Regions from separate parts of the Desulfitobacterium dehalogenans ATCC 51507 genome, predicted to be linked through region 1. Evidence: riboswitches for the same ligand, from Rfam matches in the RefSeq annotation. Region 1 holds a riboswitch; each other region holds the start of a gene.
What was found. Region 1 has a riboswitch for S-adenosylmethionine ahead of metA (homoserine O-acetyltransferase MetA). Riboswitches for the same ligand answer to the same signal wherever they lie in the genome.

Region 1 (5,861 bases):
CTAAAGACCTTTTGGGGGACGAATCCAAAGTGGAATTCGTATTGGTTGAGGCTGCCAACAGAGTCCCTTATCTCGAATCCAACAAGGTAGATATCATCATGGCTAATTTCACAGTCACGGAGGAAAGAAAGCAAAAGGTTGATTTTGCCAATCCTTACATGAAGGTTTCTCTAGGGCTCGTATCACCTGACGGGGCTCTGATTACCTCCATCGACCAGCTTAAAGGGAAGAAAGTTATTGTCAATAAAGGAACCACAGCTCAAGATTATTTAACCAAGAATCACCCTGACCTCGAACTTCTCAAGTATGATCAAAACACGGAAGCTTTTGAAGCTTTAAAAGATGGTCGAGGAGCCGCGTTAGCTCATGACAATACGGAAGTGCTTGCTTGGGCAAAATCTAATCCCGGCTTCACTGTAGGTGTACCTACTTTAGGCGGAACGGACACAATTGCTCCGGCAGTAAAGAAGGGCAACACCGAACTCTTAAACTGGATCAATCAAGAGTTGGAAGCGATTGGTAAAGAGGATTTTGTGGGGCAAGCTTATAAAAAGACTCTTCTCCCCGTGTACGGAGATGATGTAAAACCTGAAGAGTTAATTGTCGAAGGCGGAAAACTTTAGTAATAGAATAGGTCTAAGGATAATGAAGAGAAAGACGGTTCTCATCCTGCTTTTAGTTGGAGAGAGCCGTCTTCTAGTATGAAAAAGGCCCGGAAAGCTAGTTCTCCAGGATTTTGCTTTCGGCGTTCACTCCATAAGCTGCGCGGAGCAATCTAATCGCTCAAGACTTCCGCTGCGTCGGGTGCACCTGCGCCGCTAAGTATTCTCTGTGGTGAGGCGGCTTGGGCGAAACCCTCGCCCGGGTTTCGTGGCCAATTCGCTCCTCGAAAGCACTGCTTTCGCACTTGTTCTCAATGGCCGGTTGGAAACGTCCTGTTTCCAACCCGACTCCGCTGTAGTCTTTTCGCGAAGATTGCTACCCTGCTCGCTTAGAATCCGTTCTCTGCCTTAAAGCAAAATCCTTAGGCTGCTTTTCGGGTTTGAGGGGCGTGATGTGGGATAAGCTGCCTGATGACCTGAACAGCTTTTCATCATCTGCTGGTGCTGCCTCGCGGCATCGCCAGCCACCCTTAAAAAAACCCGGAAAAGAGTTGAAAAGACCCGCAAGTGTAGCTTTACGCACAAAAGGGAACGGCTTTAGCGGAAGAGCGACCGGGTCAACGAGGCTTTCTTAACGTAGCGAAGCCACCGGTTCACATGCAGAAAGCAGCGGGGTTTGGCGTAGCTGTTAAGAAAGCGAGTTGACCAGCTCTGGAGCTATAGAGTGAGCGTTGTGCGTAAAGCTACGCGACCCGAGCAAAAGCTTTTCCGCCTCTGCCCGTATGCCTACGACATGAAGGAATCTATTGTATTATATAGTGTGCTTCAATAATTTTGTTATAGAGCAGATTGACTTTAAAGAAAAGATATAATAATATAGTGCCAATGACGATTTTCATCGTCAGCAATTAAATACATCCCATTTCTTATCAAGAGTGGTGGAGGGACTGGCCCGATGAAACCCAGCAACCGGTATTCTGATGAATACAACGGTGCTAATTCCTGCGATGGAAGCATTGATAGATGAGAGAGGAACTTTTGGCGATGCCCTCTTTCTCGGAAAGAGGTTTTCTTTATTTTCCAAGTGTAATTGAAGGGAGAATACTATGCCGATTAATGTACCCGATGGCCTGCCTGCAGCAGAAATACTCACCAAAGAAGATGTCTTTATTATGGAAGAGAGGCGTGCCGAGCATCAGGACATTCGCCCTCTTAGCATTGTCATTCTAAATCTCATGCCCAATAAGATCGTGACGGAAACACAGATTCTTAGGCTCTTAGGGAATTCTCCTTTGCAAGTGGACATTACCCTTCTTTATCCGGAAACCCATCTCTCCAAGAATACCCCGGAAGAATACCTCATTAAGTATTATCAGACCTTTGACAGTATTAAAGATCAAAAATTTGACGGAATGATTATTACGGGTGCCCCCATTGAGCAGATGCCCTTTGAAGAGGTTGATTTTTGGCCGGAACTGCAGAAGATTATGGATTGGAGTAAGAGCAACGTCTTTTCCACGCTTTTCATTTGCTGGGGAGCCCAGGCGGGGCTTTATCACTTCTTTGGTGTTCCCAAGTATCCTTTACAAGCAAAAATGTTCGGCGTATTCCCTCATACCTTAAACTGCAAGGATATCCGTTTGCTCAGAGGCTTTGATGATGTCTTTTATGTTCCCCACTCCAGGCATACAGAGGTAAGAAAAGAAGATATTGTCAAGGTGCCGGAGTTGGAGATTCTTTCGGAATCTGAGGAGTCCGGAGTCTATCTCATCGGGACCAAGGGCGGTCGGCAGATTTTTGTTACAGGTCATTCCGAATACGATCCTCACACCCTAAAATCGGAGTATGATCGGGATATATCCCAAGGGCTACCCATCACTATTCCTCAGAACTACTATCCTGGGGATGATCCCATGAAGACCCCCATCGTCAAGTGGAGAGGTCATTCTAATTTGCTTTTTGCCAATTGGCTGAACTACTACGTCTATCAGGAAACACCCTATAACCTTGAAGAATTAGGCAATATCTAAGTTCTAGGTCTAATCATTCTATTGAGACTGTTAAGACCAACCATAAACTATGAGAAAGAAGGATGTCGGATGCTGGATTATACACGGGATAGAGAGGCTGCTTGGCAACTTCTCAATGACTATGTAAAAAGTGAGACCTTATTGCGTCACTCCATAACGGTGGAAGCTGTGATGCGCCATTTTGCCTCCCTTTATCAAGAAGATCCTGACCTTTGGGGAAATATCGGGTTATTGCATGATATCGACTTTGAGATGTACCCTGATCAACACTGTCGCAAAACCCGGGAGATCCTTACTCCCAAAGGATTGCCGGAGGAGTTCATCCGGGCTATTGAAAGCCATGGTTATGGTCTGGTCCATGATGTAGAACCCCGGGAGAACGTGGAAAAAGTTTTGTTTACCATCGATGAATTAACAGGCTTGGTCTCAGCCACAGCCTTGCTTCGTCCCAGCAAGAGCCTTCATGACCTGACCACCAAATCGGTCAAAAAGAAATGGAAGCAAAAAAGCTTCGCTGAGAATGTCAACAGGGAAGTCATTGAAGCCGGTGCCAACCGCCTGGGTAAGGACTTAAATGAAATCATCGAAGAGACCATTAATGGAATGCGCGCCATCGCGTCTGAGATCGGCTTAGAAGGCAATGTCGAAGCAGGGAAATAATTATTTTAGCCATAACACTTGACAAAAAGGCCTGTAATAGATTAGAATCATAACAGCGTAGATCTATAGTCCAACACGATGAAGGGACATCCGGTGCCGAATATGTGTAGAGAGCTGACGGTTGGTGCAAGTCAGTCATAGAAGCGAAGCGGATTCCATCCTGGAGTGGCCAATGATGAATTGTGACGGGTTCCGCCCGATATCGCGGACATAAGTTGGCCGATTACGGCAACATGGGTGGCAACGCGGGAATAACCTCTCGTCCCTGATTTGGGATGAGAGGTTTTATTTATTATCCGCGCCGCACTACCATAGTTTCTCCTTAACGACACGAAGGAGGAAGGTGGTAGGGCTTACTGCCCGTAAACCGTAAAGGCTGGAACTTGGGTGGCACCGCGGAATACCCGCCCCAAAGACTGGGGTGGGTTTTTATCTACCCTGGACAACCCAATATATGTTAACATTCATAAATATTTATAAATAAGGGGGATATTTCAAATGAAAAGAGTGTACAATTTTTCAGCAGGGCCGGCAGTATTGCCTGAAGAAGTTCTAAGAGAAGCCGCAGAGGAAATGCTGGATTACCAGGGAACGGGCATGTCCGTTATGGAGATGAGCCACCGTTCCAAGACGATTGAGGGGATGATGAATGAGGCCGCCCAGGACCTAAGAGAGTTGCTTAATATTCCTGAACATTATAAAATTCTCTTTCTTCAGGGAGGGGCGTCCCAACAGTTTGCCATGATTCCCATGAACCTTATGAAGAATCGGGTGGCGGATCATCTGAATACAGGACAGTGGGCCAAGAAAGCCATTTCCGAAGGAAAGCTGTACGGAAAGATTAATGTCATCGCTTCATCAGAGGACCAGAACTATTCCTATATTCCAGACCTTAAAGATTTAAAATTCTCCGAGGATGCGGACTATGTCTACATCTGCCACAACAATACCATCTTTGGAACCAAGTTTAATAAACTTCCTGATGTGGGGGATAAACCCTTGATTGCCGATATGTCCTCGAATTTTCTATCTGAACCCATTGATGTTACAAAATATGGACTTATTTTTGCCGGAGCCCAAAAGAATGTGGGTCCTGCCGGGGTCGTGATTGTCATTATTCGTGAGGACCTCATCACGGAGGATGTTTTGCCGGGGACCCCCACGATGCTCAAATATAAAGTCCATTTCGATAACAACTCCGCCTATAATACACCGCCGGTCTATGGAATATATATCTGCGGTAAAGTGTTCAAATGGCTCAAAAAACTGGGCGGACTGGAGGCTATGAAAAAGATTAACGAGGAAAAGGCTGCCATCCTTTATGATTACTTGGATGCCAGTGACATGTTTAAAGGAACTGTGGTGAAAAAGGATCGCTCCTTAATGAATGTTCCCTTCGTGACAGGCTCTGAGGAGTTGGATGCCAAGTTTATCAAAGAAGCCAAGGCCGCAGGTTTTGAGAACCTTAAAGGCTATCGTACAGTGGGAGGGATGAGGGCCAGCATTTACAATGCCATGCCGATCCAAGGGGTCAAGGATTTAGTGGAGTTTATGAAAAAGTTTGAAGCAGAAAATAAGTAAGAATTATAAAAAGAGGAGTGTTTTTAATGTTTAAAATCAATTGCCTGAATAATATTTCCGAAGCGGGATTAAAGCTTTTTACCGATCACTATATTAATGTAGACCGTTACGAAGATGCTAACGGTATCCTTGTCCGCAGTACCTCTATGCACGATCTGGAATTACCTCCTGATATTGAGGCCATTGCTCGAGCTGGAGCTGGAGTCAATAACATCCCCTTGGATAAATGCGCTGAAAAAGGAATCGTCGTCTTTAACACCCCTGGTGCCAATGCCAATGGGGTAAAGGAGATGGTGATTGCCACCATGATTATGGCTGCCCGGAATCTTGTGGGAGGAGTTAACTGGGTTAGCTCCTGTCAGACGGATCCCGAAGTTGCCAAACTGGTTGAAAAGAATAAAGCTAAATTTGCCGGAACAGAAATCAAAGGCAAGAAGCTGGGAGTCATAGGCTTAGGTGCCATCGGCGTCTTGGTAGCCAATGCCGCCAATAAAATGGAAATGGATGTTTGCGGTTATGACCCCTATATTTCTGTTGAACATGCCTGGAAGCTGTCTAAATATATTAAACCCATCAAAAGTGTAGAAGACATTTATCGGGAATGTGATTTCATTACCATCCATGTCCCCTTAACCGATTCCAACCGTGGAATGCTCAATAAACAAGCTTTTGAGCAAATGAAAGACGGCGTGATTATCCTGAATTTCTCCAGGGATACCCTGGTGGATGAAGATGCTTTGCTTGAAGCTCTCGGCACAGGAAAGGTTGCCAAATATGTGACAGACTTCCCTAACCCAAAAGTCTGCGGAGTGGAAGGGGTTATTGCCATTCCTCATCTAGGAGCATCCACAGCGGAATCCGAAGAAAACTGTGCGGTCATGGCTGTAGAGCAGATGATGAATTACCTTGAGCATGGCAATATCAAGAATTCTGTCAATTTCCCCAATTGTGATATGGGAGTATGCACCCAAGCCGGGCGGATTGCCAT
Region 2 (5,861 bases), 1.6 Mb from region 1:
TATTTTCAGGTTGAAAGGAACCGGCTGGCTTGCTGCAGTAGCTTTGCTTTTCACCTTTGGAATTGAAATCAGTCAGCTTTATCATGCTCCCTGGATTGATGCTATAAGGCAAACCCGGCTGGGTGGTTTGGTGCTAGGGTATGGCTTTTTGTGGAGGGATTTAGTAGCCTATACCATCGGAGTAGCGGTGGGAGCAGTTATAGATAGGTTGATAAACTCTTACCTACCTTGACATATACGTATACATACTTAAAGTATGTATATAAAGATGGAGTACTACTATGGCACGGAATAAATATCCTGAAGTAACGATAAACCGCATTCTCGATACATCCATGAAATTATTTATGTCCAAAGGATATGAGCATACGACGATACAGGATATCATCGATGAATTGGGAGATTTGAGTAAAGGCGCTATTTATCATCACTTCAAGTCAAAAGAAGAAATTATGGATGCGGTGAATAAAAGATTAGCTGAGCAGGGGATAGCGGATATAAAAACAGTTGCTCACGATACCGGCATATCCGGGTTGGATAAACTTTGTAAGATGCTTATGTTTTCTATACAATCGGCCCAACACGAGGCTCTCGATCAGACCGTACCGCCGTTTCTTAGAAATCCTCAATTATTGGCTCTTCATATGCGAGATACTATGGGCTCTGCAGCCGACCTGCTTACAGGTGTTATTGAGGAAGGTATTAGAGATGGATCCATTCATACAGCTCAACCCCGTCGGCTTGCCCAGATGATTCTCTTATTTTTTAACGTTTGGTTTAACCCGTGGATGTATTCTTGGACTCCCAATGAGTTAAAGGACATAATTTTCTTTGCAAGAAATGTATTTGAAGAAATAGGGGTCCCTATATTTACGGAAGAGGTTCTTCAATCCATTAACGAACTCCATTCGCTTTCCCAAAAACAGAAATAGCTATTCTTTACAGGTGGATGTAGAGAATAGCTATTATTTTAAAAAGATACATACCAAACGTCGGTATATTTTAGAAATAGGAGATGTGAGTATGAGTATCAATTCAACCAATACAAAACAGCCATGGAAGAGAAGCTTTTTTACGATAACTATCGGTCAAACAATTTCTATAGTTGGAAGTTCAGCGGTACAGTTTACGTTTTATCTAACAGGTATCGCGTTTTTTATCATTACAAGCATTAGCCTTCTTTTGGTTGTGAGGTGCTCATAAAGCCTTTCCTACAAACACTTTCATAATCTCCGGCTCAAACTGGGTCAATGACGCTACAGCTCCGCTATGGCTTCCACTTTAGTCTTTGTCTTCTCCCGGTCCTAATACCGTTTTATGAGTAAGATATACGTTAGAAATAAAATAAAGGTTTGGAAATGTGCTCAATAAAATGTTACACTTATTAGATAATCAATCAGGAGATATTGAGGAGAAGTGCGGATATGAATTTGTGGAAAAGGCTTGTGTATTTATTTTTAGGCACTTTTTTACTATCCTTCGGAATTGTTATGACCATGAAAGCCAATTTAGGTTATGCCCCCTGGGATGTGTTCCATCGGGGGACTGCCGATACTGTCGGCATCACAATTGGAAATGTTTCTATAGTGGCCAGTTTGGTGATCTCTATCATAGTCGTTTTGCTTGGAGAGAAGTTGGGTATTGGCACTATCTTTAATATATTTGCTATCGGAATTTATATTGACTTACTGTTACCCTTAAAACTAATCCCTGAGATGCAGAGTTTTATTCCAGGGATGATTATGCTCATCCTTGGATTATTCCTTTGCGCCTTTAGCTCCTATCTCTATATTGCCTCTGGTTTTGGAGCAGGCCCAAGGGATAGTCTAATGGTGGCTTTAGAGAGAAAGACTAAATTATCGATAGGGCTTTGCCGTGGGATTATTGAAGTAACGGTATGTTTGATCGGCTGGATTTTGGGCGGACCCGTAGGAATTGGTACAGTTATTTCTGCATTTGGAATAGGGATCTGCGTACAAACGGTCTTTGCTTGGGTGAAATTTGATGCGACTTCGGTCAAACATGAGACCATTGATGAGACCGTTAAGAATCTGAAGGGGTTTTATAAGAAATCCGTTGGAGAAGATGCCTAAAGCATCTGCTTTAAAGCTTGTTCTAAATCTCCAATGAGATCCTCGGCGGCTTCGATACCTAGGGATAACCGGAGAAGACAATCGTCCACCCCAAGCCTTGCCCTTACTTCGTGAGGAATATCAGCATGGGTTTGGGTAGCGGGATAAGTGATTAGAGATTCTACACCACCAAGGCTCTCTGCATAGGAAATAATCTTGAGAGATTTTAATATTTCGGGGATTAAGCTGGGACTTTTTACTCGGAAAGATAGCATAGCACCAAAGCCTCGGGCTTGTTCAAGCTGAGTTGCATATCCGGGATGATGCTCAAGTCCGGGATAATAGACCTCGGTGACAAGGGGATGCATCTCCAGCCATTGTGCAATCTGGAGGGCATTTTCTTCTTGTGCTCTCATGCGCAGGGCCAAGGTTTTCAAACCCCGGATAATTAGCCAGGAATCTTGGGGGCCTAATGTAGCGCCGAGAGAGTTCTGCAAACGTCCAAAGCGAGCTGCAAGCTCTTCTCCTTGAACCACTACGAGGCCCGCCACGACATCATTATGACCACCGAGATATTTGGTGCCACTATGAATAACAATGTCTGCACCCAGGTTCAGTGGTTTTTGCAAATAGGGTGTAAGAAAAGTATTGTCCACTATATTTAAGAGACCGTGCATCTGGCACAAGGAAGCGATCCCCTTAAGGTCGGCAACCTTCATTAGAGGGTTGGTCGGTGTTTCGGTGAAGATGGCTTTTGTGTCGGGGCGGATCTCTTTTTCTATGGCCCTGAGATTGCTGGAATCCACAAAGGTCACTTGAAGACCAAAGCGGTTGAAGACTTCCTTAAGGATGCGATAGGTTCCCCCATAAAGATCTTCTGTAACAAGGAGATGATCTCCTTGAGAAAATAAGGAGAGAATAGTGGTGATGGCGCCCATGCCTGAAGAAAAAGCAAACCCTTTGGTACCTTCTTCTATGCTTGCCATAGCGTCTTCCAGAATTTGGCGGGTAGGGTTGCCGGTTCGTGAGTAATCAAAGCCTGTGCTTTCACCGAAGCCAGGGTGAGCAAAGGTGGATGAATGGTAAATTGGAAAGCTAATCGCTCCATTGGGATCTCGGCGGTTGCCGATCTGAGCCAGTTCGGTTAAAATATTCATTCTCATTCCTCCTCTTTAGACACTTGAGCAATCAATAAAGTTGTTGTGCGTAAACAAAAACGACCTCGAAAGAGGTCGTGAATTGTTTCCACGTCCTCTTATCTTCGAACCTAATAGTTCTCTGGATTTAGCACCTCACATATGCAGGTTGCCGGGCTTCATTGGGCCAGTCCCTCCGCCACTCTCGATAAGAGCTTTGACATAAGTCCATATTTAATTCGTTTTAGCTTAATAAGATATTTAGATAATACTATACTATTCCTATGGGCTTTGCAAGTGAATTTTTCGTGTTCTAGTGTACTTCGTTCTGAAAAGAGGAAAATCCTAGCTTTTTGAGAATATCTTAGTTAAGCGGAGCTAAAATTCAGTTCCATGTGTGCAAGCATTAGAGAGTACCCTAACCGAGAGAAAATTCATGACTGTGTAAAGGAGTAAGGTATGAAAAAGAGGGGAGAGTCATAACAATGGAGGCAATCCTTGTATATCCAATATTACTTTTCATTATTATCTTTCTTGCTGTAAGGCTGGCTATACAGCCATTGATCCAAAGCTCCAATGATGTTGCGGTTAATGAGGAAGGTGAGTTAAGCCTGGTCAGGTTGCGGGATATCGGGGTGCTGGATAATAATGAATTAGAAGAGGTTATACAGTTTTACAATCATAAGAAAGTTTCAAGTAAAAAGATGAAAGAATTAGAACGCTATACGAAAGTGCTTTCGGAATTAGTCGGGCAAGGAATCTTGACTCAAGAGGAGTATTCTGAAAGAATGGAGAGGCTGAGAAACTACTATGTTAGCGATAATTCTAAAGAATAGATCGATTAAAGCGTGAAATTTAATTAAGTTTGAGTAATCTGGAGGTAAATCATGCAAGCAAAGCTGAATCACTTAAAGCAAATCATTAAGGAAATGGAATCAGTTGTGGTAGCTTTTTCGGGTGGGGTGGACAGCACCTTTCTCTTAAAAGTAGTTCATGAAACTTTAGGGGATCATTGTCTTGCTGTCATCGGTGCTTCGGAAACGATGCCTTCTGCTGATTATAACAATGCTTTGCAGCAGGTTAAAGAGTTTGGGGCAAAGTTTTTAGTAATTAAAACTGAAGAAATGGACAAGGAGGAGTTTGTAAAGAACCCTCAGAACCGTTGTTTTCATTGCAAAAATGAGCTGTTTACAAAGCTTTTGAGCATTGCCCAAGAGAAGAAGATTAATTGGGTTCTTGATGGGAGTAATGCTGATGATCTAAAAGATTACCGTCCTGGCATGCAAGCAGCGAGAGCCTTGGGGGTAAGGAGTCCGTTACAAGAAGCGGGCTTGAGCAAAGAAGAGATTCGTCAATTTTCCAAGAAGATGGGACTTTCAACTTGGGATAAGCCCTCCAGTCCTTGTCTATCTTCTCGTTTTCCCTACGGAGAGGAGATCACGATCGAAAAGCTTCGGCGCGTAGAGAAAGCGGAAACTTTACTTAAAGAACTAGGATTTAAAAATTTAAGAGTGCGTTATCACCAGGATGTGGCCCGATTGGAAATTCCTAAAGAAGATTTTTTGAAACTTATGGAACTGGACCTCGATACTATCGTCAAGCCCCTCAAGGAATTAGGGTTTACCTATGTTACTCTGGATTTAGAGGGTTTTCGAAGCGGCAGTCTAAACGAAGGAATACCAATTCTGTAGCATTACTTCATAGTTCTACAGTGAAGGGATCACATTGTTCTGTAATATATCACTCTGCTCTATTGACATTACTTTGTTTACTGTCATATAATAATGAAAAATTGAATACTTCTCATCCAGAGTGGCGGAGGGACTGGCCCGATGAAACCCGGCAACCGGCCTATGTGGCAGTGGTGCTAATTCCAGCAGGATTATTCCTGGAAGATGAGCAAAAATATAAGACATAAGCTCTTCCTGGAATATGGAAGGGCTTTTTATTTGCTCTAGTTATAACATTGCAGGCACCGTCAAGGACCGACGAAGAGGAGGAATAGAGAGATGAAGGAAAATACAGTGAGTATTGGTCTATTAGGATGTGGGAACGTGGGCCAAGGGGTGGTAAAAGGAATACTACTCCATTCAAACAAAATTCTTCGCAAACTGGGGATCACACTGGTCGTAAGCAAGGCCCTTGTTCAAGATATAAGTAAAGAGCGAGCAATTGAGGGGGTTATTCTAACACAGAAACCTCAAGATATTCTCGATGACCCGGAGATTGAAGTAGTAGTGGAAGTTATGGGAGGTGAACATCCCACCTATTCTTATATCAAAGAGGCGCTAGATAAAGGAAAGCATGTAGTGACAGCCAATAAGCTATTACTGGCTCTTCATGGCGCGGAATTACAAGAAATAGCCCAGCGTAAAGGAATCTGCTTGCTTTATGAAGGGAGCGTCTTGGGAGGGATTCCGATTCTTAGAACCATTCAATATGGGCTAGCCGGAGACCAGGTGAAAAAAATTTGTGGAATTTTAAATGGGACCACTAATTATATTCTGACTCAAATGGTGGAGTCAGAGAAAGGCTATGAGGAGGCTTTGCAAGAAGCGCAAGAGGCTGGTTATGCGGAAAGTGATCCGACCATGGATGTAACTGGTTTAGATGCGGCGTGTAAACTTGTTATTCTCTGTCGGGAATGCTTTGA
Region 3 (5,861 bases), 1.7 Mb from region 1:
TACTATGGGATTTTCACATGGCTGCCCTCTATTCTTGCTTTAAAGGGTTTCTCTCTGACCAAGAGTTTTAGCTATGTTATTATTATGACCTTAGCTCAGATTCCCGGTTATTTTAGCGCGGCTTTTTTGGTCGATCGCATTGGGCGCAAGCCTACCTTGACTGCTTTCGTTTTAGGTACGGCGATGAGTGCTTATTTTTTTGGTCAGGGAAACAGTGTAACAATGATTCTTATCTTTGGCTCCCTTATGTCTTTCTTTAATCTTGGAGCATGGGGAATTCTCTACACCTATACCCCTGAGCTTTATCCTACCAGAGCTCGTGGAACCGGTGCCGGTTGGGCTGCAGGGTTTGGCCGTATCGGCGGCATCTTAGCCCCTATGGTGGTAGGCCGCATGCTAGGAGCAGAAATACCTACAGAAACGGTTTTTCTGATGTTTGCCGGAGTGCTTATATTAGTTGTCTTTAATGTTCTCGTTCTAGGTGAAGAGACGAAAGGCCGACCCATGGATGAGCTATAAAATCTCCTTTGCGCGATAATCCCAGAAGCGATTGGACACCAGACGGAGGCAGAAGGGGTGTTTGCTCCAATTTTCAATGTTATCCAGGGAGAGCAGCAAAGCATAGGCCTGTCGGCAGGTGCCGAGCAAAGGATAGTTTTTGCATAGATAAGCAAGATTGGAGAGAATGGCTTCCTGGCGTTCCTGGTGGAACAGGTTCTGCACATAGCGGCGGCTTAAAGGGCTAAGGCGGTATTGAGCTAGTTCTGAGGCTAAGGGCCTCAGTTCATCTCTGCTGAAATGAATGACCGTCAATTGAGGTAAATCAGCGATCAGATCCGCACCCTCTAAAAAGTTGAGAAGATGTTCTTGAATAATAAAGGGGGAAAAAGGAAAAACTCCTGGAGTTTCGGCAAGGATGCGGATACGCAATAGATTCGCCCGCAGAAAATCGGACTCATGAGGAACCGGACTGATGGGCGCCTTTTCCAGGTCGCGAAGGATTTGTCCTAAATATGCATTGCCTTCGCAAGCCAGGTATTCCCACTGGGGAAGCAGGGAAAGAAGAAGTTGGCTGAGATAGGCTCCTTTGGATTCAAACACTTTATAGCGCGTTAAGGTCGTGAGAGTCTCTTCATTGGGCTCGGTTAAAATGTTGCGCAGCATCTCAGGATGCATGCGTAATCGGGTCTGGATTTTTTTATCGAAGGAATTCATAGAGATATTCTCCTCATAGTCCAAGATGTTGACTAAGTTCTTCATCCTGGGTAATTTGTCTATAGTGTGTGAGGAGTGACCCGTTCTATGCCATCAAAAATATGGTAATCGGAGATGGGTTTAAGTGGATTTGTAGTTGGGTTAATCTAGGGGATAAGATATGATTATTCCATTCCTAGGAATAAGGATGTGGATTCATGGATAATGAGAAGTTTCAGGATCTGATGGTAAGAGCGAAGATTAAATCGTTAAGATTAAAATAGACATAGAGTGCATAGCAATGAGAAAAGCCGCCCTCGGTTTGAGGAACGGCTCTTTCTTTATGAGTTGAAGTAGTAATGCTTAGAAGGCAGGAACGACAGCACCTTTGTAGGTATCTTCAATAAACTGCTTAACTTCTGGGGAGTTCAAAGCATCTACTAATTTTTTGAGATTGGGATCGTTTTTGCGATCTTCTTTGGCTACCACGATGTTGGCATAAGGAGAATCTTTGCCTTCAAGGACAATGGCATCCTCAGTGGGATTGAGGCCGGCTTCTAAAGCGTAGTTGGTGTTGATGACAGCTCCAGCAATTTTGGGGTCAGTAAGAGCGTGGGGAAGTTGAGCAGCCTCAATGGCTTGAATTTTTAGCTTTTTAGGGTTTTCAACGATATCCAATTCTGTTGCGGTGACACCGGCACCGTCTTTGAGTTTAATCAATCCGGCTTGTTCTAAGACGGCTAAAGCGCGGCCGCCATTGGAGGGATCGTTAGGGATGGCAATAGCATCACCGTCTTTGAGCTCATCGATTTTGGTTACTTTTTTAGAGTAGAAGCCCATAGGCTCAATATGCACGGTGCCGATGATTGCCAGCTTCATGCCTTGAGCAAGGTAGGTATCCAGGTAAGGAGTGTGTTGGAAGAAGTTGGCGTCGATGACTCCGTCGTTAACGGCTGGGTTAGGAAGAGCGTAATCCGTAAAATCGACGATTTCCAGATTGATACCTTGTTCTGCTAATTTAGGTTGGACGAATTCAAGAAGTTCGGCATGGGGAACGGGAGTAGCGCCTACTTTGATTGTCACAGGCTCATTAGCATTACCGGAGTTGGGCGGAGTATCGGCTTTTTGAGGGGTGCTTCCGCACCCGGTAAGTACCAAGGATAGGGCTACTACGGAGCCGATAATTAAAGTCGAGAGTTTACGTTTCATTCTTATTTCCTCCTTAAATTCTTCTTTCTTTTCCTCTGAAGATACACATGAAGACATTTCTGTGAGATACCCTTTAGAAGATATATGCTCAAGCCTTCTCCTCAAAGAACATGACGGGGTACCGGTATCGCCCGGCATGAATTTGAGTGAGAGCTTGGAACATGCTTAGTGGTGATTAATCCGGCGAGCCAGTTTGGTGCCAAAGAGTTGGACGAATTGGACGATGATCACAAGGATGATGACGGTCATAAACATAACATCGGTCCGAAAACGGTGTTGTCCATAGCGGATGGCGACATCTCCCAAGCCGCCGCCTCCTACGGCTCCCGCCATGGCGGTATACCCAACGACACTGATGGTAGTGATAGCGACGCCTAAGACGAGAGAGGCTTTAGCCTCGGGTAAAAGTACTTTACAGATAATTTGCCAAGGGGAAGAACCCATGGATAAAGCTGCTTCAATGACTCCATAAGGAACTTCTTTCAGTGAATTCTCCACCATGCGGGCTACGAAAGGTGCAGTGGCAATGACTAAAGGTACTATTGCCGCCGTTGTACCGATATAGGTGCCGACAATGGCCTGAGTGACGGGAATCAAGAGCAAGAGCAAAATGATGAAGGGTATTGAACGGAAGATGTTGATCACCGTCCCGAGGGTGCGTTCTATCCAGGGATTGGGTGAGATATGCTCGGGGGAAGAGATGACCAGAATAACCCCAAGGGGAACGCCCATAAGATAGGCCAGCAGAGTGGAGACGATAACCATATATAAAGTATCTCCCGTGGCAGGGACCAGAAGTCGATAGATGGTTTCCCAGTATTGGGGATTGGTAAAATCAAACATGCTTGATCACCTCCACTTTAAGTTCGCGCTGAGCAAGATATTGATGAGCTGAAGCCAACTGCTCGGGCTCTCCTTGCAGCTCCAAAGTCAGGGTGCCAAAGAGAGTGGAGCGGAGGTGGTCGATACTTCCGTAGAGGATGTTGGCCCGAACTTCACATTCTTTCATAAGATCGGCAATGATGGGGTCCGAGGCCCGTGAGCCTAAGAATTGGATGCGTACGATCTGGGAATTGGGATGTGTGGCCAGTTCACGGAGCAAATCCCCAGGCAGCTCATTAGGAAATACGGTAGAGATAAATTCTTTGGCAACACTGGACTGGGGGTGAATAAAAACGGATTCCACAGGCCCTTGTTCAGCGATTTTTGACTCATGGATGACGGCCACATCGGTGCAGATCTCTTTAACCACTTTCATTTCGTGAGTAATCATGATGATGGTTAAGCCGAAGCGTTGATTGATATCCTTTAAGAGATCCAAGATGGATAAAGTAGTTTGGGGGTCAAGGGCGGAAGTAGCTTCATCACAAAGGAGTACTTTGGGATTGGTGGCCAATGCACGAGCGATCCCCACTCTTTGCTTTTGACCGCCGCTGAGCTGGGAAGGATAGGCATAAGCTTTATCTTCTAAACCGACTAAGGGGAGAAGCTCCTTAACTCGTTCTTCTATCTCCAGTTTTTTAAAACCGGCAATCTCTAAGGGAAAGGCAATATTATCAAAAACGGTGCGGGACTGGAGCAGATGGAAGTGCTGAAAGATCATGCCGATCTTTTGGCGGGCTTGCCGGAGCTCAGGAGCAGACATCGCCGTCAAGTCCTGACCATCGATCACGATTTTACCGCCGGTAGGCTCTTCCAAGCGATTGATGCAACGGACCAGGGTACTTTTACCCGCGCCGCTTAAACCGATGATGCCGTATATAGCGCCTTTGGGAATATGAAGGGAGATATCTTGAATGGCTACAACTTGCTCTTTGCGGGAGGTGTAAACCTTTGTTAAGTTCTCAATTCTAATCAACGCTGTTCCTCCTCGTTAGGTTCTAACTCAATATAATAAAAAACTCCACGAGGAAATCCGCGGAGTTATAGTCGGGTTTCCTCTCATCTCCCAGTATTTCCTGCAGGATTTAGCACCGTGCATTTTCATGTCGGTTGCCGGGTTTCATCGGGCCAGTCCCTCCACCTACTCTGGATAAGAGTGTTTATTGATTTTTAGCCAAGTTTCAGTCGAAATCTTGATAGACAATATACTAACATAGAACATAGGGTCTTGGCAAGTAATTTTTACAACAGTTCTTATTATGATCAAAGGACATTTCTTTTTTAAACAAATTTTCTTAAGAAGGATTATGAATATTGACAAGGACCTCATACTTTAATAAATTAAAGTATAGAAGTATAAGGAGATGATCGATAATGAATGAATATAATGACGATGATTTTAAGGGAATTGATCAGCGCTTGCGTGATTCCTTAACGGATGCGCTTTTTGACGCTCTTTTATTATTAAAGGATCGGGAAGAATGCTATAGGTTCTTTCAGGATATCGCTACGGTGGCGGAGATTAAATCCCTGGCTCAGCGCCTGGAAGTGGCCAAACTCCTTGAAAAGAATGTGACCTACACCACCATTGCTCAATCCACAGGTGCCAGCACGGCTACTATTAGTCGGGTCAAGCGGTGCCTGTACTTTGGGGCCGACGGTTATCAGATGGTCCTGAAGCGTCTGGAGGAGAAGGAAAAGGAGGAGGACTAATATGCCGCGAAGTTCTTTGGGCTTAAGAATCCCGGAAGGGATGCATGATATTCTTCCAGATGAGTTAGCCTTACAAGAGCGGGCAGAGGCCTCTGCGCTGGATTTATTCAAAGCATGGGCTTATCAGAAGGTTGTCACTCCGACCTTGGAGTATGGGGCATGCATCCAGCCGGTCGAAGAAGAAGGGGATAGTTTCTTTAAGCTCTTTGATCGTCAGGGCCATGTCCTGGTGCTGCGTCCGGAGTTAACCACTCCCATCGCCCGGATGGTCAGCACCCGGATGCGGGGGACTGCCTTTCCTTTGCGATTATGTTACGCAGCGGATGTCTTCCGCTATTCTAAATCTCATAAACAAGAATTCAGGCAAGTAGGAGTAGAGCTTATCGGATCAGCCTCCCCTGCGGCGGATGCCGAAGTAGTCGCCTTAGCGATTGAAGCTCTCCGCAAAATCGGCGGAATGGGTTTTCAAATCAATTTGGGACATATGGGTATATTTAAAGGTATTATGGCTGAGTTGGGAGTTCCTCAGGAATTTAAATTCAGCTATCAAGAAAAGCTTGCCCGCAAGGATTTCGTGGGGATCGAAAGATTGGTTAAGGACTATGGTTTTGAATTCAGAGTCGAGGAGATTCTTTTAAAGCTTCCTCACCTTCATGGTAAAGAGGATATGTTGGATCAAGTTCTTGAATGGAGTCAGCAGCCCTCATTACTGGAAGCGGTGGATGCCCTGAGGCAGGTGTATCAATACTTAAAGGATTTCGGAGTTCAGGACTATGTGTCCCTGGATCTGGGGATTTTACGTGGCTTTAGTTATTATACGGGTGCAGTCTTTGAAGGCTATGTTCCCGGAGTGGGCTTCCCTG

Region 2: another riboswitch for S-adenosylmethionine. It lies ahead of DESDE_RS06345 (trans-sulfuration enzyme family protein); the one in region 1 lies ahead of metA (homoserine O-acetyltransferase MetA).
Region 3: another riboswitch for S-adenosylmethionine. It lies ahead of DESDE_RS06725 (methionine ABC transporter ATP-binding protein); the one in region 1 lies ahead of metA (homoserine O-acetyltransferase MetA).

What each region holds. Positions count from the first base shown of each region.
Region 1 is NC_018017.1:3,987,631-3,993,491, reverse strand. It holds gene DESDE_RS19130 (cysteine ABC transporter substrate-binding protein) at 1-623, shown strand, start outside; SAM riboswitch class I at 1,526-1,632, shown strand; gene metA (homoserine O-acetyltransferase MetA) at 1,709-2,632, shown strand; gene DESDE_RS19120 (HDIG domain-containing metalloprotein) at 2,702-3,292, shown strand; gene serC (3-phosphoserine/phosphohydroxythreonine transaminase) at 3,791-4,873, shown strand; gene DESDE_RS19110 (phosphoglycerate dehydrogenase) at 4,900-5,861, shown strand, end outside.
Region 2 is NC_018017.1:1,309,532-1,315,392, forward strand. It holds gene DESDE_RS06330 (ribosomal maturation YjgA family protein) at 1-232, shown strand, start outside; gene DESDE_RS06335 (TetR/AcrR family transcriptional regulator) at 282-932, shown strand; gene DESDE_RS06340 (YczE/YyaS/YitT family protein) at 1,425-2,093, shown strand; gene DESDE_RS06345 (trans-sulfuration enzyme family protein) at 2,090-3,235, opposite strand; SAM riboswitch class I at 3,325-3,423, opposite strand; gene DESDE_RS06350 (hypothetical protein) at 3,694-4,044, shown strand; gene larE (ATP-dependent sacrificial sulfur transferase LarE) at 4,096-4,899, shown strand; SAM riboswitch class I at 5,009-5,110, shown strand; gene DESDE_RS06365 (homoserine dehydrogenase) at 5,218-5,861, shown strand, end outside.
Region 3 is NC_018017.1:1,381,252-1,387,112, forward strand. It holds gene DESDE_RS06705 (MFS transporter) at 1-519, shown strand, start outside; gene DESDE_RS06710 (hypothetical protein) at 514-1,215, opposite strand; gene DESDE_RS06715 (MetQ/NlpA family ABC transporter substrate-binding protein) at 1,558-2,403, opposite strand; gene DESDE_RS06720 (methionine ABC transporter permease) at 2,569-3,246, opposite strand; gene DESDE_RS06725 (methionine ABC transporter ATP-binding protein) at 3,239-4,261, opposite strand; SAM riboswitch class I at 4,342-4,442, opposite strand; gene DESDE_RS06730 (YerC/YecD family TrpR-related protein) at 4,660-4,998, shown strand; gene hisZ (ATP phosphoribosyltransferase regulatory subunit) at 5,000-5,861, shown strand, end outside.